DNA from 4 places in the Blautia acetica genome. Region 4 is predicted to be linked to each of the others. Evidence: riboswitches for the same ligand, from Rfam matches in the RefSeq annotation. Region 4 holds a riboswitch; each other region holds the start of a gene.
What was found. Region 4 has a riboswitch for thiamine pyrophosphate ahead of thiC (phosphomethylpyrimidine synthase ThiC). Riboswitches for the same ligand answer to the same signal wherever they lie in the genome.

Region 1 (7,781 bases), on a different contig from region 4:
ATGGCAGAAACATTTGATAAAATGTTGGCGCAGATAGAGGAGGGATTTCAGAGGGAAAAGCAGTTTACCTCGGATGTCTCTCATGAACTTCGTATGCCGGCGGCAGTGATTCTGGCGCAGTGTGAGGAGTTGCTGGAAGACGAAAATCTGACGAGGGAGCAGAAAACGCAGCTGCAAAGGATTCAGAAAAAAGCTTTTGAAATGTCAGACATGATTTCGCGCCTCCTGTTTTTGTCCAGGGCAGACCAGGGACGGCAGGAAATTCAAAAAGAGCGGGTAAACCTCAGTGAATTGACGGAAATGGCTGCTTTGGAGATGGAACTGTTGGCAGAGAAAGAAAATATCCGGCTGGAAATGCAGATAGAGGAAAATCTTTTTGCGGAAGTGGACGAGAGTCTTTACCTCCGTATGGTGGTGAACCTGGTTTCCAATGCCATTGCTTATCACGGAGGACCGGGCTATGTGAAAATCCGTCTGCAGGGTATGGAAAATCAAATTTGGGGAAGTATAGAGGATGATGGAAAGGGAATTTCCCCGGAAGACCTTCCTCATATCTGGGAGCGGTTTTACCGGGTCGATAAGGCCAGAATACAGGACAGTCATTCCGGGCTGGGGCTGCCTATGGTGAAATGGATTGTGCAGGCCCACCAGGGAGAAATCCAGGTGGAAAGTACTCTTGGCAAGGGCAGTGTGTTTACCTTTTGGCTGCCCACAGAAGAAAGTGGAGAAAAAAAGTAAAATATTTTCTGGTTTTAATGTTTCTTTAATCTTTCCTGGGTATACTGACTTCATCAAATACAGAGAGGAGATTTTATTTATGAAGAAATATACAAGGATAACAGCTGTTTTGGTTTTAGGAGGTTTGCTGGCAGGATGCGGAGCAGCAGAAGGAAAGGATATTGGACAGGAATCTGCCAAAAGTATTGCATTTGAGAAGGCAGGGGTTACGGAAGATGAGGTTTCCAGATTAAAAGTCAGCAAGGACAGAGATGACGGAAGAAGTATTTACGAAGTGGAGTTTGATGCAGGAGAGAAGGAGTACAGTTATGACATCGGGGCCAGTGACGGAGCCGTTTTAAGTGAGGAAACAGACGTCCGTGATTCTTATGAGACACAGACACCCTCCGGTACACAGACAACAGAGGGACAGGATACAGCAAACCAGCAGAACACAGCAGAAAGCAGTTCCCAGGGAGATGCACAGAACGTTCAGGTAGCTGTCAGCCAGGAAGACGCGAAAAAAGCGGCTTTAGAACGTGTTCCCGGAGCAGAGGAAAAAGATTTGCGCATGGAACTGGATTTGGATGACGGGCAATATATCTACGAGGGAGATATTGTTTACCAGCAGACAGAGTATGAGTTTGAAATTGACGCGAATACAGGTTCCTTCCTGAAGTGGAGCGAAGAGAACTACTAAGAAATACAAGAGGAAGATGTGGCACGAAACCATATGGAGAATGAAAATGCTTTTCCTATTTTCTTTTCCATAGCTGTTTTGTGCCACATTTATTGTAAACAAAAAGTATATTGTAAACTTAAAAGTATAATAAGGTTGACAATTATTGCTACCCTATGGTAAAGTGTAGGAAGAAAAATTGAAAAACAGCAACAGGAAAGGAAAAAGAATATGACAACAATAGCAGGGGAACGAAATAAGACACAAGATTTGGTTTATGTGAGTATTTTTGCAGTATTAATTGCAGTATGCTCCTGGATTTCCATTCCGGCGGCGGTGCCATTTACACTGCAGACTATGGGAGTTTTTACTGCTGTGGGAATTTTAGGCGGAAGAAGAGGCAGCATGGCGGTTTTGATTTACATATTGCTTGGCATCATAGGAATTCCGGTGTTTGCAGGATTTACAGGAGGAATTGGAGTTCTGGCAGGAACTACCGGAGGATATATTGTGGGATTTCTGGTTTCTGCACTGGTGATGTGGGGGATGGAAAAATTCTTCGGAAGAGGAAAGGCAGCGCTGTTCTTTTCCATGCTTGCAGGACTGTTGGCCTGCTATACCGTAGGAACTCTGTGGTTTCTGGTCGTGTATACCAGCCAGACAGGTCCAGTGGGAATCGGCGCAGTATTAGGCTGGTGTGTCATTCCTTTTATTATTCCGGATTTGCTGAAAATTTTGTTGGCAATGGTTTTGACAAAGAGACTGGGAGGCGTTATCAGAAGATGAGAGAAGAAAGGCTTCTCAGATTGCGGGCACATCATGGTATGTGCCTTGCTTTTTTTGAGGGAAAAGGGTATAGTGACGGATTTACAGCGCATATGGAAAACGTTCTGGCAGGCATGGAGCAGAATCCAATCTTGCAAATTGTGACAACAGGGGATATTCTATGTAAGAAATGTCCAAATTTAAGGGAAGATATCTGCATTAGCCAGGATAAAGTGGAAGAATATGACCGAAAGGTGCTGCTTGCATGTGGACTGGAAGAAAATTGTGTCATTTCCTGGGAAGAGTTTTTTCATTTGGTGGAGAAGAGTATTCTGAAGCCAGGCAGACGGGAGGGAATCTGCGGGCATTGCCAGTGGGGTGAAATTTGCAGGAGGAAGGAGCAGGAGAGATATGGAGGATACGAAGGAACAGCCAAAGATTCGTAAGGCGGAGAAAGAGGACTACAGAGAAATCGCGGGATTTATGTAGCAGGTGCATGATTTGCACAGCCAGGCCAGACCGGATATTTATAAAGATGTGCAGCATTTTTATACATTGGAGCAGTTTGCAGAAGACATGGCTAACCCGGAAATCCTGTTTTTGGCAGCCAGCGTAAGCGGAAAAATGGTGGGCATGTGTGAGATAAAGTATCATACAGCCGGAGGAGGCAGTATTACCAGAAAAAGGCAGAGAGCCTATGTGGAGGCAATTTGCGTGGACGAAAAATATAGAAACCGGGGTATCGGAAAACTGCTGCTTATAGAGGCAGAAGCGGAAGCCAGACGCAGGAATATTTTTAAACTGGAACTGACAGCGTGGAATTTCAATCAATCGGTATTGGAATTTTACAGAAATTATGGACTTCGGTGTCAGAAAGTGATTCTGGAAAAGGAAATTTAGATTGGAAAACCGGAAAAAATGTGGTACACTATAGCTAATCACAGAGGAGGTTTAAGACTATGAGAGCAGAATTTGATGAAACATTAGTAACAGGAAATGAGATGATAGATTCTCAGCATAAAGAACTGATTGGCAGAATTAACCAGCTTCTGGAAAGCTGTGAAGACGGACAGGGTAAAATTAAAGCAGTAAAAATGCTGGATTACCTGTTGGACTATACAGAATTTCACTTTAGTGCAGAGGAGAAACTGCAGGAAGAAATGGAATATCCGGGTATCAAAGAACATAAGGAAAAACATGCGGAATTCAAAAAAGCAGTAAAAGAATTACAGGAAATGCTGGAAGAGGAAGAAGGTCCTACAGAAGCTTTTGTTGCACAGGTACAGAAAAATGTTGTGGACTGGCTCTTTGACCACATCAAAGGCTTTGACCGTTCTGTAGCGGAGTACAAATTCATGGCATCGAATGCAGAGAGATTATAAGGATCAAAATTATGTTATTATTTGTGGAATATCCAAAATGTACCACCTGCCAGAAAGCAAAAAAATGGCTGAAAGAGAGAAATCCGGAATTTTCAGAGCGCCATATTGTGGAGGACAGACCTTCCAAGGAAGAATTAAGAGAATGGTATGAAAAAAGCGGACTTCCTTTAAAGAGATTTTTTAATACCAGCGGGAATAAGTACAAAGAACTTCATTTAAAAGACAAACTGCCTTCCATGACAGAAGAAGAGCAGTTGGAACTTCTGTCCACAGATGGGATGCTGGTGAAGCGTCCGATTCTGGTGGGCGAAGATTTTGCACTTCCCGGCTTTAAGGAGAAAGAATGGACAGAAAAGCTGGAAAATGCATAAAAACAATTTCATATGCAGTCAGGGGAGCCCGTAGGCGGGCTGAGAGGAAGTGCTCAAACTTCGACCCTTTAACCTGATATGGGTAATGCCAGCGTAGGGAGATGTGAAAACCGGGAGACGTGCTGACGTTTCCCGGTTTTTACGTCTCCGAAAGAAAGGAAAAGACATGAAATGTAAAAAAGAAGATATGCAGCTTTATGCAGTGACAGACAGAACCTGGGTGGGAGAAAAGTCTTTTGAAGAACAGGTGGAAGAATCTCTGGAAGGAGGAGTTACCTTTTTGCAGCTGAGGGAAAAACATTTAGCAGAAGAAGAATTTTTCAAAGAAGCCGTAAAAATCCGGCAGTTAGCAGCAAAATACAAAGTTCCCTTTGTGATTAATGATAACGTGGAAATTGCCAGGAAGGTGCAGGCGGACGGTGTTCATCTGGGGCAGAAGGACATGGGGCTTTTGGAAGCCAGAGAAATACTGGGGCCGGATAAACTCATTGGTGTGTCCTGCCGGACTGTGGAGGATGCCAGAAAAGCAGAAGCTCTGGGTGCAGACTATCTGGGCGTGGGAGCTGTATTTGGAACTTCTACCAAGAAGGACGCAAAGCCTGTTGCAAGAGAAGAGCTGCAGGCCATTTGCCGGGCCGTTTCCATTCCGGTGGTAGCTATCGGAGGCGTGAAAGAAAGTAATCTGATGGAATTAAAAGGCAGCGGCGTTTCCGGTGTTGCTGTGGTTTCCGGGATTTACGGACAGAAAAATATAAAAGAGGCCTGCAGGCGGCTGCGGGAACTTTCAGAAGAAATGACGGCAAGGAGTATGAAAAAAGTTCTGAGCATTGCAGGTTCAGATTCCAGCGGCGGAGCAGGTATCCAGGCCGATATAAAAACCATTACTGCACACGGTCTGTATGCCATGACAGCCATTACTGCCCTGACTGCACAAAACACTACCGGAGTTTACGGGGTTCAGAACGTACCGCCGGAATTTGTGGCAAAGCAGCTGGACTGTATTTTCCAGGATATCTGTCCGGATGCTGTGAAAATCGGTATGGTTTCAGACAGCCAGATTATCCATGCCATTGCAGAAAAACTGCGGGAATATGAAGCCGAAAATATTGTGGCGGATCCGGTCATGTCAGCTACCAGTGGGGGAACTCTTATGCAGAAAGAGGCAGAGAAGGCAATAAAGGCAGAACTGTTTCCGCTGGCTGATGTGGTGACCCCCAATCTCTTAGAGGCGGAAATTCTGACAGGAATGAACATTCATACAGGAAAAGATATGGAAAAAGCGGCGCAAATCATTGGAGAGGGCATGGAGGGAGCTGTGCTCTTAAAGGGCGGACATTTAAAGGAGACGGCAGATGATTTGTTGTATTTTGAAGGAAAATTTATCTGGTATCCAGGAGAAAAAGTGGAAAATCCCAATACACACGGCACTGGCTGCACGCTGTCTTCTGCCATAGCCTGTAATCTGGCAAAAGGTTATGATGTGCCGGAGAGCGTCAGAAGGGCAAAAGCATACATTACCGGAGCCTTGCGGGCACAGTTGAACCTGGGAAACGGCAGCGGGCCGCTGAATCATATGTATGCGTTGAGAAAAGAAAATGTGGAAAATATTTTTGAGAAATACATGAAGGAAACTTGAAAAAGGGGTGGGGCAGTGGTATTCTTTTTTGAGAATACTACGAGAAAAGCAGAAAGGAACATTTTCACTATGTATTACAGAAAACCCCACTATTATCAGGATTTTGTCTGCACGGCTGACAAATGTCCGGATACCTGCTGTGCAGGCTGGCAGATATTCATAGATGAGGAATCTCTGGAAACCTACAGTCGGGTGAAGGGAGATTTCGGTATCCGTCTTCTGAACTCTATTGATTGGTCTGTGGGAGCCTTTGAGCAGTATGAAAAGCGCTGCAGCTTTTTAAATGAAAAGAATTTGTGCGATATCTATAGGAAACTGGGCCCCTCCTCACTGTGCGAAACCTGCAGGCAGTATCCAAGGCACACAGAGGAATTTGAAAACCTGCGGGAGCTGTCCCTGTCTCTTTCCTGTCCTGTGGCAGCAGAAATGATTCTGGGCTGCAAATCCAGAGTGGAATTTCTGGAAGAAGAGGACGATTTGGAAGAAATAGAGGAAGATTATGAAGACTTTGATTTTCTGCTTTTCGGAAAGCTGGAAGAGGTGCGAACGTATCTTTTTCAAATCCTTCAAAATCGGAAATACAGTATCAGAAAGCGAGTTTTCCTATGTCTGCACATAACACAGCTCTTCCAGAATGCTTTGGAAGAAGGCATACTTTTTGAAGTGGATTTTGCGGAAGAACTGCAGAAAGCAGATAAGAAAATAAAAGATAGAAAACCTGAAAAACGTTCAGAAATTCGTTTTGAGAGTATGCAGTTTATGCTGAAAGACTTGCGCAGACTGGAAGTGCTGCGCACGGAATGGGAGGGAAACCTGTCCTGTCTGGAAGCTGAATTATACGGAGAAGGAAGGTCTTCTTATGAGAAAAAGCGTGGAAAATTTCTGCAGTACATAGAAGAAAAGGAAAGGGAAAACTGGGAAATTTATCAGGAACAGATTCTTATATTTTTTGTCTATACTTATTTCTGCGGCGCTGTTTATGACGATATGGTGTATACCAAAATGGTTCTGGCTGTGTTCAGCGTCTTCTGGATAGATGAACTTTGTTTCGCAAAATGGCTGCAGAATCAGGAACGACTGACCTTTTCTGAAATTGTTCAGACAGCTTATGAATATGCAAGAGAAATTGAACACTCCGATGAAAATTTGAATCTTCTGGAAGAAATTTTCCATGAAAACGGGCAGTACAGTCCCAGGCATATGGCGGATATCGCATAGAAAAAAATAAAAAGAGAGGAGTATCAGACCATGAGTGAAGAAAAAAAACAGGAAAAACCATACTGGGAGGGAAAGGAATATTCTTTTTTTGCTCACAAAAACTGTGAGTATTTTCCTTGCCATGAAACAAAAGATTTGGAAAATTTTAACTGTCTGTTCTGCTATTGCCCGCTGTACGCCCTTGGCAGTAAATGCGGCGGAAACTTCAAATATACGGACAATGGCATAAAGGATTGCAGCGCCTGTCTTCTGCCTCATAAGAGGAAAAATTACGGGTATATTATGAGCAAATATAACGAGATTATGGAACTGGCGAAAAAAAATAAATAACAGACAGGGAAACGTCCTTTTGTCCGGCACGCTTACATTTGCCGGATAAAAGGGCGTTTGGCTAACATATTAGAGTCTGCCGGATTCGCAAGAGAGGTAGTTGTCAAAATTTTATAAATTTCTGAGAGGAGATTAGAGCAATAACCTGTGTCAAATCTTTGCATACATAATCGCAGAAAGGTTCTAAAGCAGCTGTGTAAGGAGTCAAATCAGGCACCATGCAGGTCACTCCATTTGCAGCTTTGCCCGCTTTCAATCCGTTTATGCTGTCCTCTACAATAAGGCAGTTTTGAGGCGGTATACGCAGTTTTTGGGCAGCTTCCAGAAAAATTTCCGGGTTGGGCTTGCTGTGCTGTACCTCATCACCGCAGACGGAGGCGGTCATAAATTTTGCAATATCGGCCAGCTCCCAGTAGTGAGAGGCACGCTTTCTGGGGGTGGAGGTGGCTACTGCCCACGGAATCTGTTCCTGTGTCAGATAAGTCACAATTTCCTGTAGTCCCTTCTTTTCGGGGACAGAATGCTTTTCTATGTAATCGGATAAGTATTGGGAACGTATACTCCTGGCCCGGTGGTAATCAATTTTTCCTTCAAACCATTTCTGAAAAAGCGCTGCATTTTGTTCGCTGGAACCGCCCCGCATTTGTCCAAGATGTTTTTCCGTAAGTTGAAAATTCAGTTCC
Region 2 (7,781 bases), on a different contig from region 4:
GCGTTACCAGCTGGTACAAATCTTCTCCTGAAATTGTAATATCTGCAATTTCTCTGGCAAGCTGTGCGCCTCCGCTGACGGCAATCCCTGCGTTGGCTGCCGACAGGGCCGGAGAATCGTTGATACCGTCTCCTACCATAATCACCTTGCGTCCCTCTGCTTTTTCCTGCTCTACAAAAGAAGCCTTATCTTCCGGCAGAACCTCTGCATAGAAGGCATCCACACCTGTCTTTTTGGCAATGGCCGCAGCCGTGCCCGCGCTGTCTCCGGTCATCATTACGACTTTTCGGATTCCCGTTTCCTTTAAAGCTGCTACAATCTCTCTGGCCTCTTCCCTTAACGGATCTTCAATGCACAGCACTGCCGCCAGTTCACCGGAAATTGCCAGATACAAAAGAGAATATCCTATAGGAAGGTTCCGGAAATTTTCCTCTTCCCCTTCGGGGATTCTGCATTTTTCATCTTCAAAGATAAAATGATGGCTTCCGATTAAAACCTGCTGCTCGTTCACCTTCGAGGAAATGCCGTGGGCCACTACATAGTCCACCTTTGTGTGCATTTCTTCATGAGCAAGGCCCTCCTTCTGGGCCTGAGCTACTACTGCATTGGCAATGGAATGAGGGAAATGTTCTTCCAGGCAGGCTGCCAGACGAAGCATTTCATCCCGGCTTCTTCCTCCGAAAGGAATCACCTCTGCAACCGTAGGTTCTGCCTTGGTAAAAGTTCCTGTTTTATCGAAAACTACTGTTTCCGCTTCCGCTACCGCCTCCAGGAATTTTCCTCCCTTCACAGTAATCTGGTAATCCTGACATTCTCTCATGGCAGACAGAACTGCAATAGGCATAGAGAGCTTTAATGCACAGGAAAAATCCACCATCAGAATAGACAGAGCCTTGGTTACATTCCGGGTAAGGGCATAAGTTGCCATCGTTCCCAGAAAACTCAGCGGCACCAGTCTGTCTGCCACATGAGCTGCTTTTCCCTCCAAGGAAGATTTCAGTTTTTCTGATTCTTCAATCATGGAAACAATCTTTTCATACCGGGTACTGCCGGCAGACGCTTTCACCTGAATCAGCAGTTCACCTTCTTCCACTGCGGTTCCGGCATAAACATAAGCGCCTTCTTCCTTTTTCACTGGAATACCTTCTCCTGTAAGGGACGCCTGATTCACCATAGCCTCTCCGCCTACTACAATTCCGTCCAGCGGAATCATATTCCCCATATGCACACAGATAACGTCATGCTCTTTTACCTCACCTGCGTCCATAAGGATTTCTGCCTCTCCCTGTTTTACCCATACTTTTTCAACCTGCAGAGACATACTTCTGGCAAGGTCTGCCACAGATTTTTTATGCGTCCACTCTTCCAGAATTTCTCCTACACTCAAAAGCAGCATAACAGAACCTGCTGTACTGATATCTCCTCTGAGCAGAGAAACTCCGATGGCTGCGGCATCCAGTACCGGCACTTCCAGCTTTCTCCGTTTCAGACATTGAAGGCCTTCTTTCATAAAATGCAGAGACTGCACCGCTGCCTTTGCAGCAGCCAGCGGTGCCGGAAGAAACAGCTTGCAGAGATAGTGCACGGCAAGCTTTGCAATAAGCTTTTCCTTATAAACATTCATCAATTCCCGTCCCGTGTTCTCCGGAACCAGTTCCTGAAGCTCCCGGTTCTCAAAAGAAAACGCTGTCAGACCTTTGATAACTTCCTTCCTGCTGCCGCTGTAGCAAACCACTGCATGGCCGGTTCTTTCATACACCTTTGCAGAAACCACATTTTCAAGTGTGCCCAAATAGTACTGCAGCATATCCGCTTCTTCCACGGTCAGACTCTTCTTCGGCGTGGCAAAACGAATACGACCTCTGATTTCATGCTGAATCTTTATTCGCATTTGGCATCTTCCTGTTCTTTTTCAGCCTCTTCTTTTACTTCTTCAGCTTCTTCCGCACCGTCTTCCTGGGCGCATGCTTCTTCTGCATAGCGCTGTGCATTGATTTCATTTGCTTCCGCCAGAACATCTTCTGCGTTTTCCTGTACCGTTGTCACCGCATCCATAACACAGTCTTTTGCTCTTAATACGGCTGCAGTAGCCTGCACATAAGCTTTTTTCGCGTCCTTACTTCCCAGAATCTTAACTCCTGCTGTTCCAAATAAAACTCCGCCTGCAAAAAGTGCCGCTTTCTTCATTAATTCTGTACTTATCATCTTCAAATCCTCCTGTATTTATTTGTGCTTGTAACCTGTGTAAAATGTCATTCCAAGGCAGAAAAGCATCGCCCATGCCCAAAACCTGTGCTTCTTCATTTTTTCCACTCCTTTTCCATTTTACATATTTTCTAATCAAGGGTCTTTGATAGTTGCATAAGCCAACCTTTGATTTCAAAATACTACCACCCACTGTTTTTTTTGTCAATATCTGTCAGAAAAAATAGCAGAAAACAGAAAGAGACTGAACCCCTTGATTTTAGCGGATTTCAGCCTCTTTCTATTTTCCTTCATTCATAAAACTGCCGGCAATGGGACTTGAACCCATACGTGGTTGCCCACAACAGATTTTGAGTCTGCCTCGTCTGCCATTCCGACACGCCGGCATTTCCTAACGGAACAATAGATATCTTAGCATAACTCTTTCCAAATTGCAAGCATTTTTTTGAATTTTAAATTCATTTAATCCAATTCTACTGATTGCAGTCCAGCTTCTTATAAAAATCAAAGCAGTCAAAGGTTGCAAAATAATCCTTCGGTGTCTCTGCCCTGCGGATTAACTGGGTGCTTCCGTCCGTTTTCAGCAGAATTTCCGCAGATTTCAGCTTTCCATTGTAATTATATCCCATGGCAAAGCCGTGGGCACCAGTGTCGTGAATCACCAGCAAATCTCCTTTGTCAATTTTCGGAAGCATTCTGTCCACTGCAAACTTATCATTGTTTTCACACAGGGAACCTGTCACATCGTATTTGTAATTACACGGCTCATGCTCTTTCCCCATAACGGTAATATGGTGATAAGCCCCATACATAGCCGGGCGCATAAGGTTTACCGCACAGGCGTCCACTCCAATATACTCCTTGTGGGTATGTTTCTCGTGAATGGCCTTTGTCACCAGACAGCCGTAAGGCCCCATCATAAAGCGCCCCAGCTCGGTGTAGATAGCCACATCTCCCATGCCTGCCGGAGTGAGCACTTCTTCATAAACTCTGCGCACCCCTTCTCCAATCACACGGATATCGTTAGGTGTTTCTTCCGGTCTGTAGGGAATGCCCACACCGCCGGACAGATTAATGAAGCAGATCTTTGCCCCGGTTTCTTTTTCCAGACGCACCGCCAGTTCAAAGAGGCGCTTTGCCAACATCGGATAGTATTCATTTGTCACTGTGTTGCTGGCCAGGAAAGCATGAATACCAAATTCTTCCACTCCCTTGCTTTTCAGAATCCGGAAAGCCTCAAAAATCTGCGCTTCCGTCATGCCGTACTTGGCCTCTCCCGGATTGTCCATGATTCCGTTGCAAACCTCAAAAACTCCGCCCGGATTATAGCGGCAGCTCATACGCTTCGGCAGTGTACCAATGGCTTCTTCCAGGTACGCAATGTGGGTAATGTCATCTAAATTAATGGTAGCGCCCAGTTCGTTGGCATACTGAAATTCCTCCGCCGGAGTGTCATTAGAGGAAAACATAATGTCCTCTCCCACACAACCCATGGCTTTGGAGAGCATCAGCTCTGTATAAGAAGAACAGTCACAGCCAAAGCCGTACTCTCTTAAAATCTCAATCAGGAAGGGATTTGGTGTTGCCTTTACCGCAAAATATTCTTTAAACCCTTTGTTCCATGCAAAAGCCTCCTTCATGGCCTGCGCATTTTCCCGGATACCTCTTTCATCATATAAATGAAAAGGGGTCGGGTATTCCTTTACAATTTCTTCCAGCTTTTCCTTTGTCACAAATGTCTTTTTTTCCATATATATTCTCCCTTAATGGATTTCTGCTTTTCTGTTTTTATCTGACGAACCTCATTATACGAAAATGTGTCTTGCTTTTCAAGTCATTCCCCTGTCTTTTTTTATTTTTTAACGTATTGACGTATTCCAGTCAAAAATCCACAGAAAACCTTTGCAATTTTACCAGTCCTGTTGTATAATGAACGAAATAAAAACAGACGGGAGCTTGTATGACAGGCTGAGAGGAAGGTATGACCTTCGACCGATAACCTGATTTGGATAATGCCAACGTAGGGACGCCTGAGAACCACATATGTGAAAATATGCAGCGGGAAGTTACCGAACTTGGTAGCTTTCCGCTTTTTGTTTTCCTAAAAACGGATATACAATTCTCCACAAGCCAGGCTCCCAGATGGAGGTGAAAAATGGTAATAATCAACGGAACTTCCCTGCCTATGGACGGCAAAACGCTGTCCGAATATCTGGAAATGTCCAATTACAATCCCCTGCGCATTGCAGTGGAACGCAATGGCCACATTGTTCCCAAAGCAAAATACAATGAAATCACGCTGACAGACGGCGATGTGCTGGAAATTGTCAGCTTTGTAGGAGGCGGCTGATGATACCCACAAAAGAAGAATGGATAAAGGCCCTGGAAGAACGCCACGGCCAAACCTTGCAGCAAAAATTTGCTTCTGCTTCTGTGGCCGTATGCGGACTGGGGGGACTGGGCTCTAACATTTCCCTCTGTCTTGCAAGAGCCGGAATCGGCAGACTGATTCTCATCGATTTTGACCGGGTGGATATCACCAATCTCCACCGCCAGCAGTACAAGGCCCATCAGATAGGCATGTACAAAACAGAAGCCCTTGCGGAAAATCTCCGGGAAATTGTGCCTTATCTTTCTTTAGAACTGCATACAGAGACCATGACCGAAGAAAATACCCCACAATTGCTGCAAAACGCCCAGATAATCTGTGAAGCCTTTGACCGGGCGGAAAATAAGGCCATGCTGGTCAACCGCGTACTGGAAACCATGCCGGAAAAATTTCTGGTGGCAGCTTCCGGAATGGCCGGAATTTCCAGCGCCAACTCCGTCCGGACCCGCCGGATTACTTCCCGTTTCTATCTCTGCGGAGACGAAAGCAGCGACACAGGCAGCGGGCTGGGGCTTGTCTCCTCCCGGGTCATGTGCTGCGCCGCCCATGAGGCGCACATGGTACTGCGGATTCTGGCAGAACAGACCGAACCCTAAGGTACAACACCAAACATACAGAAAGAAGGTACATTTATGAACAACGATACGCTTATCCTCGGAGGACGCGAATTTCATTCCCGTTTTATTCTCGGCTCCGGGAAATACTCCCTCAAGCTCATTGAAGCAGCCGTAAAGGATGCGGGTGCAGAACTGATCACTCTGGCTGTCCGCCGGGCCAATACCAAAGAAGAAGAAAACATTCTGGATTATATTCCTGAAAACGTTACCCTGCTTCCCAATACCAGCGGCGCCAGAAATGCCGAAGAAGCAGTGCGCATTGCCCGTCTGGCAAGAGAACTGGGCTGCGGAGACTTTGTAAAAATCGAAATTATGCGGGATTCCAAATATCTGCTGCCGGATAACCAGGAAACCATAAAAGCCACGGAAATTCTGGCAAAAGAAGGCTTTCTTGTCATGCCTTACATGTACCCGGACTTGAATACCGCCAGGGACCTGGCTAATGCCGGCGCTGTCTCCATTATGCCTCTGGCTTCTCCCATTGGTTCCAACAAAGGACTGGCCACCAGGGATTTTATCGAAATTCTCATTCAGGAAATAGATTTGCCTGTCATCGTAGACGCCGGTATCGGACGGCCTTCCCAGGCCTGTGAAGCCATGGAAATGGGCGCTGCCGCCATTATGGCAAACACGGCTCTCGCCACAGCCGGAGACCTTCCTCTCATGGCTTCTGCTTTCCGCCAGGCCATTGAAGCCGGACGAAAAGCCTACCTTTCAGGACTTGGCAGAGTTCTTACAAGAGGCGCTTCTGCATCTGACCCGCTCACCGGTTTTCTTCACGATTAGGAGGCGGCAGTCATGGAAAACGAATTTTTAGTGGACTCTCAGTATCTCTCTGAACAGGCGCTGGCAAAGAAACACCGTCTGGAAACAGACCCTTCTTTTCGGAAAAGCCACATGGAATATCTCCCCGGCATGGAGCAAATCCAGTCTGATGTATGCGAAAAAGTCATGAGCCAGGTGGCTTCCTATGATTACACCCACTACACAGCCAAGGATGTCCGGGCAGCCCTGTCCCATCCGGTCTGTTCCCTGGAAGATTTCAAGGCTCTGCTCTCTCCCGCCGCCGAGCCTTTCCTGGAAGAAATGGCCCAGAGAGCGAGACAGGAAACCAGCCGCCATTTCGGCAATACCGTGTATCTGTTTACCCCTCTTTACATTGCCAATTACTGCGAGAATTACTGCGTATACTGTGGTTTTAACTGCTATAACCATATCCACCGCATGAAGCTGACTATGGAGCAGATTGAAAAAGAAATGAAAATCATCGCAGACAGCGGCATGGAGGAAATCCTCATTCTCACAGGTGAAAGCCGCTCCAAAAGCGATATTTCTTATATCGGGGAAGCCTGTAAACTGGCGCGAAAGTATTTCCGCATGGTTGGGCTGGAAATTTATCCGGTAAACACCGACGAATACCGCTATCTTCACCAATGCGGCGCGGACTATGTCACAGTGTTCCAGGAAACCTATGACAGCGACAAATACGAAACCCTGCATCTCATGGGGCATAAACGCGTGTGGCCTTACCGCTTCGATGCACAGGAACGGGCCTTAAAAGGTGGTATGCGGGGCGTTGCTTTTTCCGCACTTTTAGGACTTTCTGACTTTCGGAAAGACGCCCTGGCCAGCGCCCTGCACGTTTACTATCTGCAGCGGAAATATCCCCATGCGGAAATGTCCCTCTCCTGCCCCAGACTGCGGCCCATTATCAACAACGACAAAATCAACCCTCTGGACGTGCATGAAACCCAGCTTTGCCAGATTCTCTGTGCTTACCGGATTTTTCTTCCTTTTGTGGGCATTACAGTATCTTCCAGAGAAAGTGCCCAGTTTCGGGACGGCATTGTAAAAATCGCAGCAACCAAGGTATCCGCAGGGGTTTCTACAGGAATCGGCGACCACGAAAGTAAATACAGCGGAAAGGAAACGGACGGGGAACAGGGAGACGAACAGTTTGAAATCAACGATGGCCGCAGTCTGGACCGGGTTTATGCAGACATTGCGGCTGAAGGTCTCCAGCCTGTCTTAAACGATTACCTCTATGTCTGATATTTTATGTATCACCAACCGGAAGCTATGTGGGGAAGACTTTCTTTCCCGCATAAAAAAACTGGCAAAGGCCAAACCCCAGGGCATTATCCTTCGGGAAAAAGATTTATCAAAGTCACAGTATGAAATTCTTGCCCGGCAGGCAATAGATATCTGTGCTGCTTATGACACTTCCTGTATTTTACATACCTTTACAGACGCGGCCCTTTCTTTGAAAGCAAAATCCCTGCACCTTCCTCTGTCCCTTCTAAAACAGATGACAGAAAAAGAGCGGAAAGCCTTTTCAATTCTGGGAGCCTCCTGCCATTCTGTAACGGACGCTCTGTTAGCAGAACGTCTGGGATGTACCTATATTACTGCAGGACATATTTTTGCCACTGAATGCAAAAAGGGACTTCCCGGAAGAGGAGTTGCTTTTCTGGAAGAAGTCTGCAAAAGTGTGTCCATTCCCGTCTATGCCCTTGGAGGTATCACTCCCGAAAACAAAAAAGAAGTGATGAAAACCGGGGCTAAAGGGG
Region 3 (7,781 bases), on a different contig from region 4:
GCCAGGGGACTGACCCTGCTGGAAGTGCGGTATTAGGAGGAAGACAGTATGGAAAACAGCAGAAACCGGGAAATGGAACAGGAAATTCGTAAGAGCATGGAACAGCTTTATCCTAAGGACCCGGATCATTTGTACAGCCGGATGCAGGTGGAATTTTATGCCTGCAATTACGAGAAAAAAAGTGTAACCCTTCGTTTTCCGGTACAGAGATGGGAATTAAATCACATGGCAACCATGCACGGAGGTCTCATAGCCACGGCTATTGACACCACCTGCGGCGTTACGGTGCGCAGCGTCAGCGGAAGTGAAAAAATTCCTACCATTAACCTGAACCTGAATTATCTCTCCCCTGCCATGGCTCAGGACGCCCTGCTGGTAACGGCAAAAGCAGACCGGGCCGGACGGAGAATCTGCAGTGTATCTGCAGCATGCCGGTCTGAAAAAACGGGGAATCTCATAGCCACTGCCACGGCAAATTTCATGATTCTGGAGTGAAATTTTGAATGCAAATAAAAAAATAAAAGCAAAGCCTTTGAAAAAGCGGGAATTTATGGTACTATAGTCCTTAGACTGTAAAGGAAGAAATTACGATAGATGGAGGAAGAAAAAAGTGGAAAAAGAAACAGCAAAAGAAACCGTTTCTAAAAACTTTATTGAACAGATGATTGAAAAAGACCTGGCAGAGGGCAAATACGAGGAAATTTGTACCAGGTTTCCGCCGGAGCCAAATGGTTATCTGCATATCGGACATGCAAAGTCTATTTTATTAAACTATGGTCTTGCACAGAAATACCACGGAAAGTTCAATATGCGTTTTGACGACACCAATCCGACTAAGGAAAAGGTAGAGTTTGTGGAGTCCATCAAGGAAGATATCAAATGGCTGGGCGCAGACTGGGAAGACCGTCTGTACTTTGCTTCTGACTACTTTGAGCAGATGTACGAAGCGGCTGTAAAATTGATTAAGAAAGGGAAAGCCTTTGTCTGTGATTTGACGGCAGAGGAAATCCGGGAATACAGAGGAACCCTGACAGAGCCGGGCAAGGAAAGTCCCTACAGAAACCGCAGTGTGGAGGAAAATCTGGAATTATTTGAAAAAATGAGAAACGGAGAATTTGAGGACGGCAGCAAGGTACTTCGCGCCAAAATCGACATGGCTTCTCCTAATATCAATATGCGTGATCCGGTTATCTACCGTGTGGCGCATATGACACACCACAACACCGGGGACAAATGGTGCATTTACCCTATGTATGATTTTGCACATCCCATCGAAGATGCCATTGAAGGTGTGACCCATTCCATCTGTACCCTGGAATTTGAAGACCACAGACCTTTGTATGACTGGGTAGTAACAGAACTGGAATATCCCCATCCGCCAAAGCAGATTGAATTTGCAAAGCTGTATCTGACCAATGTAGTGACAGGAAAACGTTATATCAAAAAGCTGGTAGAAGACGGCATTGTAGACGGCTGGGATGACCCTCGTCTGGTATCCATTGCGGCTCTTAGAAGACGGGGCTTTACACCGGAATCCATTCAGAAATTCGTAGAGCTCTGCGGTGTTTCAAAGGCCAACAGTTCTGTGGATTACGCTATGCTGGAATACTGTATCCGCGAAGATTTGAAGATGAAAGCGCCTCGTATGATGGCTGTTTTAGACCCGGTAAAACTGGTTATTGACAACTATCCGGAAGGCGAAATCGAGTACCTGGAAGTGCCAAATAACATGGAAAATCCGGAACTGGGCAGCAGAAAAGTGCCTTTCGGAAGAGAACTTTACATTGAAAGAGAAGACTTTATGGAAGTTCCGGTAAAGAAATACAAACGTCTCTATCCGGACAATGAAGTGCGCCTCATGAATGCGTACTTTGTGACCTGTACAGGCTGCGAAAAGGATGAAGAGGGAAATGTAACGGTTATCCACTGTACGTATGACCCGGCCTCCAAAGGCGGAAATTCCCCGGACGGAAGAAAGGTCAAAGGAACGATTCACTGGATTTGCGCTGAGACAGCCGTAGAGGCGGAGTGCCGTCTGTATGAGAATATCGTAGATGAAGAAAAAGGCGTATACAATAAGGAAGACGGAAGTTTGAACCTGAATCCGAATTCTCTTACGGTAGTCAAAGGCTGTCTGGTAGAGCCGGAACTTGGAAAAGCAGAGGCTTACGACCGGTTCCAGTTTGTGAGAAACGGATTTTTCTGTGCGGACTGCCATGACAGCAAACCGGGAGCGCCGGTATTTAACCGCATTGTGTCTCTGAAGAGTTCTTTTAAACTGAATCAGTAATGATTAAGATTTTATACGAAAAGAGGAGCCTGTGAACGAATTACTAATTCCTCTGGATACAAAAAGCAAAGTGCCGATTTACGAGCAGATTTGTGACTATATCAAAAGGGCTGTGCAGCAGAAGCATTTAATACCGGGAGAAAAGCTGCCTTCGTCCAGAGCCTTTGCCAGATGTCTGGCTGTGAGCCGAAGCACCGTAGACTTGGCCTATGACCAGCTGGTATCCGAAGGGTATATTGAGTCCATTCCCTGCAAAGGCTACTATATCTGCGAAATAGACAGCCTCTACGTTCCCGGCAGGAAGAGGACAGAAGAGTGGAAAACAGAAAAAGAGAATCCCTCTAAAAGGGCAGCGAGAGAACAGAAAACCTGTGCCTATGATTTTTCTTTAAACGGCATAGCGCCCGGCGGTTTTCCTCACAATGTCTGGAAAAAGCTGGCAAGGCAGGTGCTCTCAGAGGATGACGATACCCTGTTTCAGCTGGGAAATCCCTGGGGAGAATATGGATTTCGCAGCGCAGTGGCGGAATATCTGTATCAGGCCAGAGGCATGCGGTGCCGCCCGGAGCAGATATTAATTGGAGCAGGAAACGATTATCTGCTGATGCTCCTGGGAACCATTCTGGGGAAAAACCGTGTGATTGCCATGGAAGACCATACCTACCTGACTGCATATTACGATTTTCTGCACATTGGGTATGAGGTAAAAGCGGTGAAGCAGGACGAAAGCGGTATGTGTATCTCCTCTTTGAAAGATTCCGGTGCACAGATTGCCTATGTGATGCCCTCTCACCAGTTTCCCGCAGGCACGGTTATGCCCCTGAAACGCCGTATGGCACTTCTGGACTGGGCAGAGGAAGCGGAAAATCGCTACATCATTGAGGATGATTACGACAGCGAGTTCCGTTACCGCGGAAAGCCTATTCCGGCTCTGCAGGGATTTGACAGGGGCGGGCGTGTGATTTATATGGGAACTTTTTCCAAATCCATTGCCCCGTCCATTCGTGTCAGCTATATGGTTTTGCCGGAGTTTCTGGCAGAGCAGTATGCAGAGCGGAAAAGTCCTTTTTCAGTAACCGTGTCCAGAGCAGACCAGAAGATACTGGAGTTATTCTTAAAAGAAGGAGGATATGAGCGGCATTTGAACCGTATGCGGGCTGTCTATAAAAGCAAGCATGACAAAATGGTGAAAGTTCTGCGGGATATGGGGGATATCTGTACTTTTTCGGGAGAATATGCGGGACTTCATCTGGTACTGGAATTCACAAACGGGCTGACAGAAGAGGAGGCAGTTTTGCGGGCAGAAGCGGCCGGTGTTCAGGTCTACGGATACTCGGAATACGGCATAGAAAGCAGCAAGATAAAAAAAGAACCGGAAAGAAAGGTACTTCTGGGCTATGCCTGCATGACCGAAGAAGAAATCGAAAAAGCCATGAGGAAATTGAAAGAGGTCTGGGAATAAGTATTGACAGAAAATTATAAATACAGTAAACTGAACGTTGCAAGGGGAGCTGGAGCAAGTCCGGCTGAGAATAAAACCACATTCGTTTTAGACCCTCATACCTGATTCGGATAATGCCGGCGTAGGAAGCATTTTGTAAAATCTGCAGGTTCAGATACAGACATGAATCCCATCAGGTACTCCCTGGTGGGATTTTTTATACAGAAAGAGAATAAGGAGGAAGGAAATATGAACGCAAGCGTAGCTATCCAGACTTTGCCGGAGGCAAAAGACGACGAGGAATTAATCCGTATTGTAGACGAGGTGATTGCCTATATTAAAAGTACGGGAAATAATTATTATGTAGGCCCTTTTGAGACAACCATTGAGGGAGACTATGACGAACTCATGGACATTGTAAAGGAATGTCAGCATATTGCAGTGAAGGCAGGAGCGCCGTCTGTAGCTGCTTATATTAAGGTCAGCTACAAGCCGGAAGGAGATGTGCTTACCATTGAAAGAAAAGTCTCAAAACACCACCAGTAAAATCTGGACCGTGTCGGCTCTGGCTGTACTGCTGGTGCTTTGGCAGGCGGTTTCCATGGCTGGGCTGATTCCCAACTTTATGCTGCCCTCCCCGGTGGATGTGGGGAAGGCTTTTGTGGGGGATTTCGGGCTTTTAATGGAAAATGCAAAGGTAACGCTTTTGGAGGCGGCTCTGGGACTGGCCTGCGGTATTGCCGTGGGTTTTCTCATGGCGGTAATCATGGAGCGGTTTGAAAAGCTGTACAAAGCCTTTTATCCTTTAATTGTTCTGACCCAGACCATCCCTACGGTGGCCATTGCGCCCCTTTTGGTGCTGTGGTTTGGATATGAAATGCTGCCAAAGGTGATTCTCATTGTGGTGGTGACTTTTTTTCCTATTACCGTAGGACTTTTGGACGGTTTTGGGTCTGCGGATAAAGATATGATCAATCTCATGCGTTCCATGGGGGCAGGAGAGTTTCAGATTTTTCGTTATATTAAGCTGCCGGGAGCCATGAGTCACTTTTTTGCCAGTCTTAGAATTTCCGTGTCGTATTCCGTAGTAGGCGCTGTGATTTCTGAATGGCTGGGAGGCTTCAGCGGTCTTGGGGTTTACATGACACGGGTAAAAAAAGCATTTGCTTATGACAAAATGTTTGCCGTGATTTTTCTCATTTCCATTATCAGCCTGATTCTTATGAAGCTGGTGGAAATTCTGCAGAAAAAGGCCATGCCCTGGGAAAATGTGAAATAAGACAGAGGAGAAAAGATACATGAAAAAGAAATATTTTGCGACGCTTTTGTGCGCGGCAGTTCTCACAGCTTTTACAGGCTGCGGGGAATCCGGCGCTCTGAAAGAAGAGAAGAAAGCAGAAAATAAAACAGAAAAGCTGACTTTTGTACTGGACTGGACACCGAATACCAACCATACCGGTCTGTATGTGGCCAAGGAAAAGGGATACTTTGAAGATGAGGGGCTGGAAGTGGAAATCGTACAGCCGCCGGAGGACGGTGCAGACGCCCTGGTGGCATCGGGAAAAGCCCAGTTGGGTGTTTCCTTTCAGGATACGATGGCACCGGCGGTAGCGGGAGAAGACGCACTTCCCAATACAGCCATAGCTGCTGTTGTACAGCACAACACTTCCGGTATTATTTCCAGAAAAGGGGAGGGCATGGACCGTCCCAAGGGACTGGAAGGGAAAAAGTATGCCACCTGGGACGCTCCCATTGAAAAAGCCATGATGAAAAACGTGGTGGAGGAAGACGGAGGGGATTTCAGTAAAGTGGAACTGATTCCAAGCACAGTGACGGACGAGGTATCCGCACTGAAGACAAAGTCCGTGGACGCTATCTGGGTGTTTTACGCCTGGGCTGGTGTAGCTACAGAAGTGGCAGGTCTGGATACAGACTACTTTGCGTTTAAAGATATCAATCCGGTATTTGACTATTATACACCTGTAATTATAGGAAATAACGAATTTCTGGAAAAAGAGCCGGAAACGGCAAAATCTTTTTTGAGAGCGTTGAAAAAGGGGTATGAATTTGCCATTGAAGACCCGGATGCGGCAGCAGACATTCTCTGTGAGGCTTCACCGGAACTGGATGTGGAACTGGTAAAAGCCAGTCAGAAATATCTGGCTGACCAGTATAAGGCAGAGGAAGAACGCTGGGGATATATCAGCCCCGAGCGGTGGAACGCTTTTTATAACTGGCTGAATGAAAACGGCCTGTCAGAAACAGAAATACCGGAAAATACAGGATTTTCCAATGAGTATCTTCCGGAATAAGAAAGGCGGCAAAAAAATGGCACAGCTTGAAGTTTCCCATGTGACAAAATCCTTTGACGGCAGGAAGGTTCTGGAGGACGTGTCCATCCGTCTGGGGGAGAAAGAACTGGTGGCTCTTTTAGGCGTCAGCGGCGGCGGAAAAACAACACTTTTTAATGTGATTTCCGGTATCTTAAAGCCGGACAGCGGACAGGTGTTTTTAGACGGGGAGGAGATTACAGGCAGTCCGGGGAAGGTCAGCTATATGCTTCAGAAGGATTTGCTTCTGCCTTACCGCACCATTGAAGACAATGTGGCCCTGCCTCTGATTATCAAGGGGGAGAAAAAGAAGGCGGCGAGAAGTCAGGTGCAGCCCTATTTTCAGGAATTTGGGCTGGAAGGGACTCAGAAAAAGTACCCGGCTCAGCTTTCCGGGGGTATGCGCCAGAGAGCAGCGCTTCTGCGGACGTATATGTTTTCTCAGAAAATTGCCCTTTTGGACGAGCCGTTTTCCGCCCTTGATACCCTGACAAAAATTGCCATGCATAAGTGGTATTTAAACGTCATGGAGCAGATTCACCTGTCTACAATTTTTATTACACATGATATAGACGAGGCCATTCTTTTGGCGGACCGGATTTATCTTTTAACAGGGAGTCCGGGAACCATCACAGAAGAAATTGTGATAAAAGAGAAAAAGCCCAGAGCGGCGGATTTTAATCTGACGCCAGAGTTTCTGGAGTATAAACGGTATATTCTGGAGAAGATAGGGGAAAATTAAAAGCCGCATATAATATTCAGATAGCAGTGGAGAACTATTATAAAAATGCATTTGGAGATATCGGAAAGTATTACAACATGATAACGCAGCTGTGAGGTGTTTTTGTGAAGGGTTTGTATGTGGTGAGGTAGAGATGGGAAAAGGTATGAGAAGGTCGCAGAAATGCGGCTTTTTCTTTTTGTTTCTTCATCTTCTTGAGTTGCAGATAAAAATCAGTTAAAATAAAGTGTAGAAAGCAGAGGGACATGTTGGGAGAATGTGACAATCATGTATTATGAAGAAGATTGTGCCGCATTACTGGAACAGACTTCAAAAAGAAGAAGCTTATGAGAAGTTTGAGGAAATTAAGCAGGTTTTACAAAAGGATTATGAAGAAAATAAAGAACCATCAGGTGAATTTAATAAGAATATTTGCAGATACGTATGGGCTGTGCTTACCGAATGCTGTACTTTTTGACGCGTCATCGTTGTTTGGACTATAATACTATAGTTCAATAGATAAGAGTAAATGGAGGTTTTGGATGAGTGAAAAGAAAAAGAAAATAGGTTTTACTGTTGCATGTGTAAACGAATTTGCACAACATCATAATCTCAGTATACAGGAAGCATTTCGTTACCCTTTTCAGTTTAAAGGTATTGCGTTTATAAAAGAAAACTATGAAGTTGAGCATACTTTAGATTTTGAAACAATAATAGAAGACTTAGGGATATTGTGCCGAAAAAACGGAGGCGTGTTATGAGATTATATCATGGAAGTAATATTGTAATTGATAGTATAAATTTGGCAATGTGCAGACCATATAAAGATTTCGGTTTAGAAACAACGGAAGAATGTGCAAAATTTGTCATGAATAATAGAAATCGAACATTTACAAATATGATATGGTTATAGGACCTGTTGCGGATGATAATATGGCATTATTATTTCGTCAGTATGAAAATGAAATTATTGATTTTGAAACCTTATTGAAAGGAATG
Region 4 (7,781 bases):
GAAGTGATTCAGAATGCAGTGCTGTCCTATATTGAGCCTTACGCGTCTTCGGCCTGTGAAATGGTAGCAGAGATTCTGCAGTATTTTTCTGATGATATCAGGATTTACAATATTGAAGCAGACGCGTTGTATTCAGGCATTATTATTGACACCAATAACTTTACGGCAAAGACCGGTGTGCGTACCTTTGAGGCTGCAGCGTTCCTGCGAAGATGCGGGGCTGATGTAACCAGAGTGCGCAAAATGTTCCGCGATGATGTGAAATCTTACAGGGCTAAGGCAGAAGCCATTCGCCATGTAGAGACGTATAAAACCTGTTTTGCCATTGCCGTATGCCCCAGTGAGGGTATTGATAGTCCCACCGTAGTGGCTTCCCAGGCGGCCAATGAACTGCTGAATGTGGACAGCATTAAGGCAACCTTCGTGCTGACGGATTATCAGGGCAAAATTTTTATCAGTGCCAGGGCTATTGATGAAGTCAATGTGCAGCTGATTATGGAGAAAATGGGTGGCGGCGGCCATATTAATATGGCAGGTGCCCAGCTTCCGGGTGTAACTGTGGAAGAAGCAATCCGGCAGTTAAAAGCAACACTTGACCAGATGATGAAAGAAGGAGACATAGAAGTATGAAAGTAATACTGATTGAAGACGTAAAATCTTTGGGCAAAAAAGGACAGATGGTAAATGTAAGCGACGGATACGCAAGAAACATGCTGTTTCCCAAAAAGTTAGGCGTAGAGGCAACCCCGAAGAATATCAATGATTTGAAGCTTCAGAAAGCACACGAAGACAAAGTGGCAAAAGAAAATCTGGAAGCGGCAAAACAGTTTAAGACAGAACTGGAAACCAAACAGGTGATGGTAAGCATTAAGGTGGGAGAAAACGGCAGAACCTTCGGTTCTGTTTCTACAAAGGAAATTTCCGAAGCAGCCAAAGCGCAGCTTGGTTATGACATTGACAAGAAGAAAATGCAGCTTGCAAATCCAATCCGGGAATTAGGCACCACACTGGTTCCGGTAAAACTGCATCCACAGGTGACTGCAGACTTGAAAGTTGTAGTAAAAGAAGCGTAAGAAGGGAGTTCCCGCCGAAATGGAAGAAGCACTGATTAAGAGAATCCTGCCCCACAGTATGGAGGCAGAACAGTCGGTCATCGGCTCTATGATTATGAGCAGAGACGCTATTGTAGAGGCGTCGGAGATGATTACAGGGGCGGATTTTTACCAGCAGCAGTATGGTATCGTGTTTGAGGCCATGGTGGAGCTTCATGACGAGGGAAAAGCAGTTGACCTTGTAACATTGCAGGAGAGACTGAAAGAAAAGGATTTGCCGCCGGAAATTTCCAGCATGGAATTTGTCCGGGATTTGCTGGCAGCAGTTCCCACCTCAGCCAATGTAAAATACTATGCCGAAATCGTAGCAGAGAAATCCATGCTACGGAAACTGATTAAGACCACAGAGGAAATCAGCAATGCCTGCTATCTGGGCAAAGAGAAGACTCAGGACATTCTGGAAGTGACGGAGAAAAAAATCTTTGACTTGGTGCAGAATAGGGGAAGTGAAGAGTTTGTGCCTATCCGCCAGGTGGTGTTAAACGCCATTGAAAAAATCGAGAAGGCTTCCAGAACCCAGGGCAGCGTTACCGGTATTCCCACAGGTTTTATCGATTTGGATTATAAGATGTCGGGATTTCAGCCTTCGGATTTGATTCTGGTGGCGGCCAGACCTTCTATGGGAAAAACGGCTTTTGTATTGAATATTGCCCAGTATATGGCCTTTCACAGCGATGTGACAACGGCTATATTCAGTCTGGAAATGTCAAAGGAGCAGTTGGTAAACCGTCTCCTGGCTCTGGAATCCAAGGTGGATTCCCAGAATATTCGAACCGGTAATCTGGAAGACGAGGAATGGGCGAAGCTGATTGAAGGCGCCAATATTATCGGAAAATCAAACCTGATTATTGATGATAAACCTGGTATTTCTATCTCGGAACTGCGTTCCAAGTGCAGAAAATATAAGATGGAACACAATCTGGGCATTATCTTTATCGACTACCTGCAGCTGATGACGGGGAGCGGAAGAAGCGAGTCCAGACAGCAGGAAATTTCAGAGATTTCCCGTTCTCTAAAGGCACTGGCAAGAGAACTGCATGTACCGGTGGTGGCTCTTTCCCAGTTGAGCCGTGCAGTAGAGCAGCGTCCCGACCACAGACCCATGCTTTCAGACTTGCGAGAGTCAGGGGCCATTGAGCAGGATGCGGACGTGGTTATGTTTATTTATCGTGATGATTATTATAATAAAGATTCCGAGAACAAAAACATTGCGGAAATCATCATTGCAAAACAGAGAAATGGTCCTATTGGTACCGTAAATCTGGTTTGGATGCCGAATTATACGAAATTTGTGAATATGAAAAAATAAGAGGCAGCCGCTTTCATGCGGCTGCCTCTTGGAATATCCGGTATCACTCGTCATAGATGCTGACAATTTCCCCTTCCAGAATCCGGTTCATATTTTTTACAGCGCAGAAGTTTCCGCACATACTGCAGGTATCTTCTTTTTCCGGTTTGGCCTCTGCCCGGTAGCGTCTGGCTTTTTCCGGGTCCATACTGAGCCGGAACATTTCTTCCCAGTCCAGCCTTTTTCGAGCCGTGCTCATGGCATAATCCCAGTCAGAAGCCCCATGGATTCCTTTGGCAATGTCCGCAGCATGGGCCGCTATTTTAGAAGCGATAATCCCTTCTTTTACGTCCTGTTCGTCCGGCAGACGCAGATGTTCTGCGGGAGTGACATAGCACAGGAAAGATGCACCGTGGGAAGCTGCTACAGCGCCGCCTATGGCAGCTGTAATGTGGTCATATCCCGGTGCAATGTCTGTCACCAGAGGACCCAGTACATAAAAAGGTGCACCCTGACATACGGTCTGCTGGATTTTCATATTGGCTTCAATCTGATTTAAAGGCATGTGCCCCGGCCCCTCGATAATGACCTGTACATTCTTTTCCCAGGCCCGTCGGGTTAACTCGCCCAGTGTCACCAGTTCTTCTATCTGGGAAATGTCCCCGGCATCTGCGATACAGCCGGGACGGCAGGCATCTCCCAAGCTTAAAGTCACATCGTATTTTTGACAGATATCCAGAATCCAGTCATAGTGTTCATAAAACGGATTTTCCAGTCCGGTCATTTCCATCCAGGCAAAGATAATAGAGCCCCCTCTGGAAACAATGTTGGTAAGCCGCTTGTTTTCTTTGAAACGGCAGGCAGTGCTTTTATTGATACCCACATGAATAGTCATAAAGTCCACGCCGTCTTTGGCATGCATTTCTACAATATCCAGCCATTCCTGTGTGGTGATGTCTTTTAATGGTTTATGGTAGTAAACCACAGCGTCATAAATCGGTACAGTTCCAATAATGGCAGGGCACTCCTGAGTCAGCTTCCGGCGGAACTTTCTGGTATCCCCGTAAGAACTTAAATCCATAATGGATTCTGCACCCATTTCCACGGCGCTTTGTACCTTCTGCAATTCCATATCAACGTCTTTCCAGTCCCTTGAAGTTCCCAGATTCACATTGATTTTCGTTTTCAGCATAGAGCCCACGCCGTTGGGATTTAGACATTTGTGCAGTTTGTTGGCCGGAATGACGGCTTTTCCCTCTGCCATGTACTGACGCAGTTCTTCGGGAGAGATACCTTCCTTTTCGGCAACAAGTTCCATTTCCTTTGTGATGATACCCTGCCTTGCGGCATGCATTTGTGTAGTGTAAGTCATAGGTTTTCTCCAATCTTTTATTTTTTAAACCAGAGAATCCGAACCTGCGGCACAGCCATTTTCCACAAAAAAGAAAAAGTCTGTGCCGAAAGGATGCACAGACATATAAAATCAGTATGTGTAAACTCCCTACGTTGGCATAATCCAAATCAGGTAATACAGGTCGAAGCCAAACTTCCTCTCAGCCCATGGGGCTCCCTGGTTATTTTTTATCAGTTTAGCACCGCTTTAAGTAGTTGTCAACAGTTTTTGTCGAACGTATTTTCTTGCAATTTAACAGGGGTTTGTTATAATAATTAGGAGAAACAAAGAAAGGGGTCAGTATATGCAGAAGGCCATTTATTCGGTTTCGGAGGCAGTTCACTTTCTGGGAATTCAATCCCATGTGCTCAGGTACTGGGAAGAAGAACTGTGCCTTCCGATTGGAAGAAACGAAATGGGACACAGATACTACACCCGATGGGATATTCAGGTTTTTCTGAGTATTAGAGAACTAAAGAAAAAAGGGTATGCACTGAAAGAAATAGGAGAACTGACAACCCTTTTTTATAAAAATCAGGCAGAGAAAAAACAACCTGAACATAGAACGGCGACCCTTTCCGTATCAAGGGAATTTATGGAAATTATCAGTAAACTTGTAACGGACAGGCTTCAGGAAAAAAATTCCGGGGAAGAGAGGTATAAAAGACTGGATGAGCGAATCCGCAGCTGCCAGCAGTACAGGCGGGAAGCGGCAGCGGCTGTGGAGAAGGAAGGGCAGAAAAAGAAACGGTTTTTTCAGAAAAAATAAAACGAAGAGGCAGGAATCACGAAAATTCCTGCCTCTTCGTATACGCTTCATGATACAAAACATCATAGATGTTTCTGTATTATGTAAATCTTAGCCTTCTACGATAGCTTCTGTAGGACAAACACCAGCGCATGTTCCGCAGTCAACGCATGTATCAGCGTCGATAACGTATTTGTCATCACCTTCGGAAATAGCTTCCACTGGACATTCACCAGCGCATGTTCCGCAGCTTACACATTCATCTGTAATAACGTATGCCATGATTGTACCCTCCTTATATATTCTGAACCTTGCGATTCAGTTCTTAGGGTTATTCTAATATATTTATTTCTATAATACAAGTCTTAATTTAGAAACATAGCAGGATTTTTTTGTGCATACAGGGGAAAAAAGGGAAGCGTAAAATGGAGAAAAACAGTTGAATATAATGAGAAAAGAGATTATAATAAGATAATAGAAAATTTTAAGGAGGAATTACCCATGAAAGTAACACCAGATATGACAATTGGTGAACTGCTTCGTTTAGATGAAAATATTGTGCCGATTCTTATGAGAGCAGGCATGCACTGCATCGGCTGTCCTTCCGCACAGGGAGAATCACTGGCAGAAGCAGCTATGGTTCACGGAATTGACGGAAATATGTTAGTTGCTCAGATTAACGATTTTCTGGAAAATAAATAAAAATGTGAAAAACCTCCGGGCAGAGATTCTGCTGCGGAGGTTTTTTGCTTGCATCTTAGATTTTTGTCAGCTGTGTCAGTGCATTTTGCGGAATCATGCAACCGCCGTGCTCCTCCAGATAAGCCTGCTTGGCCGGGGAGAAAGAGGTACCGCTTCCATATTCGGAAAGTATGTTGCATACTTTGTTGAAATCTTCCGGCAGGGTTTTCTCCTGACGCAGTATCAGTGAATAGGTACCGTCCTTTTCGTTTTTATACAAAGCGCTGAAACCTTGGAAAAAATTATTCAGTCCGTGAGCGGCTTCAATGACAGTATCCAGATTCCGGAATGTGTACTCGCGCATTAAATTTACGGAAACCGGAGTTTCCTCAGAAATCTCAGTCTTTTTTGTCTCTTTTGTAGTTTCTTCAGAATTTCTTTCTTTCTTTTTGCGTTCCATGGCTCTGGATTTTGCCTCATAAATTTTCTGGAAAATACCCAGAATATCGTCTGCACCTTCTACTTCCACCGGAGGGGCTTCCTCAGACGATGTTCCGGAATTGCCCAGAGGAGTAAATTTGGAAAAACGTGTATCCAGTTCTTCTGGGTCGTCTACCTTGGAAATAATTAAAATAATGCTGTCTGCAGATACGGGAATGGCCTCAATCATCAGAGGGGTATTGTCTGCTTCAAAGCCAAATTCCAGGTTAGCCTGCTGCATCATATCGCGAAAGAGACTTTTGGCATTTTCACTTCCGTAAGCCAGTTCGCTTAAACGAATATGCCGCTCTTCCAAATCAGCTCTGGTAAGTGTGCAGCGTATTTGATTTTCATTTATTTTTTCTATTTTCATAACATCACATCCTGTCTGGTTATTTATCTAAAGATGCTATTTTTCCTTTTATATTATATACTATGCACCGTCGGATTGTAAAGAAGAAATACTTGCTAATTTACCGTACAGATGCTATAATAGGGAACAGATAGAGAAGACTGCCCTGTAAATTTTACAGGAAGGAGTGAAACTCAGGTAGTCTTTTCATGTTCGGCAGATTTTATGATTCAAGAAATGCAGCATTCTGCTGCAGCAGGCGGATACATTCTGTATCACTGCAAATTTCCACTTATACCAGAACATACGGGGAGTCTTTCTTTATCTGTTTGTAACTGAATGAGGCGTTTTGTGCGGAAAAAAAGAAGAAGCAGGATAATAATATATCACAAACATTTGCATTCTGCGGGAGGAAAGTATGGATAAAAACGAAAGGAAGATTCTGCACCGGGAACTGGAGACTTATGAGGATATGGGGGTGACGTTGTATCTGAACGGAAGGTCTACCACACCGAAACGTATTGAGAAAGCATATAAGATGGCAGAAGAAGGCGGTTATATGCGGGATTACATTCAAGATGAAGATGGAAAGCTTCAGGCCGTTTCCTTTGATTTGGTAAAGGGCTGAATCACCATAATTGTGTATAAAAAAGAAAAAAATCTGAAAAAAACATGAAATCCTGGAAGAAATAGATGACGAAAGAAAAAAATATGCTATAATACACATAAAAAGAGAGTTTAAAAGGAGCTGGAAAATGGCAAAACGAAGGAAAAGAAGAAGACGCAGGAGAGGGATTCCTCCCGTGTTTATAGCATTATTTCTTATCGTAATTGTTGGTGCAGCAGGTATTATTACAAGTTATGTAAAGAAATATACACCGTCAGATACCAGAATGGATTTGGAACAGTACTATAAGCTGGAAGGTCAGGAGGAAGCTGCTTTGATTCTGCAGGATACGGTCAGTGACAGCAAAGGCCGGGTGGCAGACGGAAAAATCTATATCCCCTACAGCGTGGTAACGGATACGCTGGACGGAAGATTTTACTGGGATGAAGAGACACAGAAAATGCTGTATACCACACCCGATGCGGTGATGGAGATTCAGCCGGAAACTACGTTCAGTACAACCGCCGGGACAGAGCAGGAGGAAGGTTATGTTCTTGTAAAGGAATTTGACGGCAGTTATTACATTGCTCTGAACTTTCTGGAGAAATACATGCAGATAACAAGTCAGGTATATGAAAGTCCGGCAAGGGCTGTGATTTCTTATAAATGGCAGAGCATGCAGACTGTGGAAGCAAAAAAGGATACCGTGGTGCGTTATCAGGGGGGGATTAAAAGTCCGATTCTTTCAGAAGTGAAAGAGGGTGATTCCCTGCAGCTTCTGGAGGAAATGGAAAACTGGTCCAGAGTTATGACTGCGGACGGTTTGGATGGCTATGTGCAGAAAGAAGATTTAAAAGCAGCAGAAGAAACGGAACTGGTATATGAGGGCAGCTATGAAGAGAATTATACCAGTCTTACCAGAGATTATAAGATTAACCTGGCCTGGCATCAGGTAACATCCGAGGCAGCCAATTCTGCATTTGACCAGACGATGGAGGAGGTAAAGGGGGTGAATGTCGTTTCTCCCACCTGGTTTTCCGTTACGGGAGGCGAGGGTACCATTTCTTCCCTGGCCAGCGCTGAGTATGTGGACAAGGCTCATGCAAAAGGCATGGAGGTA

Region 1: it holds a riboswitch for thiamine pyrophosphate, as region 4 does, so the genes downstream of both, thiD (bifunctional hydroxymethylpyrimidine kinase/phosphomethylpyrimidine kinase) here and thiC (phosphomethylpyrimidine synthase ThiC) in region 4, are expected to answer to the same signal.
Region 2: it holds a riboswitch for thiamine pyrophosphate, as region 4 does, so the genes downstream of both, thiS (sulfur carrier protein ThiS) here and thiC (phosphomethylpyrimidine synthase ThiC) in region 4, are expected to answer to the same signal.
Region 3: it holds a riboswitch for thiamine pyrophosphate, as region 4 does, so the genes downstream of both, WBS51_RS10700 (thiamine-binding protein) here and thiC (phosphomethylpyrimidine synthase ThiC) in region 4, are expected to answer to the same signal.

What each region holds. Positions count from the first base shown of each region.
Region 1 is NZ_JBBEWO010000002.1:226,032-233,812, forward strand. Features, by position in the region: gene WBS51_RS02420 (sensor histidine kinase) at 1-738, shown strand, start outside; gene WBS51_RS02425 (PepSY domain-containing protein) at 818-1,417, shown strand; gene WBS51_RS02430 (biotin transporter BioY) at 1,628-2,182, shown strand; gene WBS51_RS02435 (DUF1284 domain-containing protein) at 2,179-2,607, shown strand; gene WBS51_RS02440 (GNAT family N-acetyltransferase) at 2,654-3,061, shown strand; gene WBS51_RS02445 (bacteriohemerythrin) at 3,121-3,543, shown strand; gene WBS51_RS02450 (arsenate reductase family protein) at 3,555-3,914, shown strand; TPP riboswitch at 3,925-4,031, shown strand; gene thiD (bifunctional hydroxymethylpyrimidine kinase/phosphomethylpyrimidine kinase) at 4,081-5,550, shown strand; gene fliB (flagellin lysine-N-methylase) at 5,620-6,768, shown strand; gene WBS51_RS02465 (cysteine-rich small domain-containing protein) at 6,799-7,098, shown strand; gene WBS51_RS02470 (HAD family hydrolase) at 7,202-7,781, opposite strand, start outside.
Region 2 is NZ_JBBEWO010000001.1:107,372-115,152, reverse strand. Features, by position in the region: gene WBS51_RS00555 (heavy metal translocating P-type ATPase) at 1-1,891, opposite strand, end outside; gene WBS51_RS00550 (DUF6110 family protein) at 1,882-2,205, opposite strand; tRNA gene WBS51_RS00545 (tRNA-Leu) at 2,509-2,591, opposite strand; gene WBS51_RS00540 (diaminopimelate decarboxylase) at 2,679-3,956, opposite strand; TPP riboswitch at 4,146-4,250, shown strand; gene thiS (sulfur carrier protein ThiS) at 4,361-4,555, shown strand; gene thiF (thiamine biosynthesis protein ThiF) at 4,555-5,190, shown strand; gene WBS51_RS00525 (thiazole synthase) at 5,227-5,997, shown strand; gene thiH (2-iminoacetate synthase ThiH) at 6,010-7,263, shown strand; gene WBS51_RS00515 (thiamine phosphate synthase) at 7,256-7,781, shown strand, end outside.
Region 3 is NZ_JBBEWO010000015.1:31,339-39,119, forward strand. Features, by position in the region: gene truA (tRNA pseudouridine(38-40) synthase TruA) at 1-36, shown strand, start outside; gene WBS51_RS10685 (PaaI family thioesterase) at 49-495, shown strand; gene WBS51_RS10690 (glutamine--tRNA ligase/YqeY domain fusion protein) at 611-2,290, shown strand; gene pdxR (MocR-like pyridoxine biosynthesis transcription factor PdxR) at 2,322-3,752, shown strand; TPP riboswitch at 3,785-3,896, shown strand; gene WBS51_RS10700 (thiamine-binding protein) at 3,981-4,277, shown strand; gene WBS51_RS10705 (ABC transporter permease) at 4,246-5,010, shown strand; gene WBS51_RS10710 (ABC transporter substrate-binding protein) at 5,030-6,043, shown strand; gene WBS51_RS10715 (ABC transporter ATP-binding protein) at 6,060-6,803, shown strand; gene WBS51_RS10720 (hypothetical protein) at 7,078-7,260, shown strand; gene WBS51_RS10725 (DUF3791 domain-containing protein) at 7,325-7,543, shown strand; gene WBS51_RS10730 (DUF3990 domain-containing protein) at 7,716-7,781, shown strand, end outside.
Region 4 is NZ_JBBEWO010000012.1:71,849-79,629, reverse strand. Features, by position in the region: gene WBS51_RS09485 (DHH family phosphoesterase) at 1-630, shown strand, start outside; gene rplI (50S ribosomal protein L9) at 627-1,073, shown strand; gene dnaB (replicative DNA helicase) at 1,093-2,421, shown strand; gene thiC (phosphomethylpyrimidine synthase ThiC) at 2,465-3,772, opposite strand; TPP riboswitch at 3,882-3,983, opposite strand; gene WBS51_RS09465 (MerR family transcriptional regulator) at 4,098-4,562, shown strand; gene WBS51_RS09460 (DUF362 domain-containing protein) at 4,653-4,823, opposite strand; gene WBS51_RS09455 (DUF1858 domain-containing protein) at 5,043-5,243, shown strand; gene WBS51_RS09450 (adaptor protein MecA) at 5,299-6,075, opposite strand; gene WBS51_RS09445 (hypothetical protein) at 6,473-6,682, shown strand; gene WBS51_RS09440 (glycosyl hydrolase family 18 protein) at 6,810-7,781, shown strand, end outside.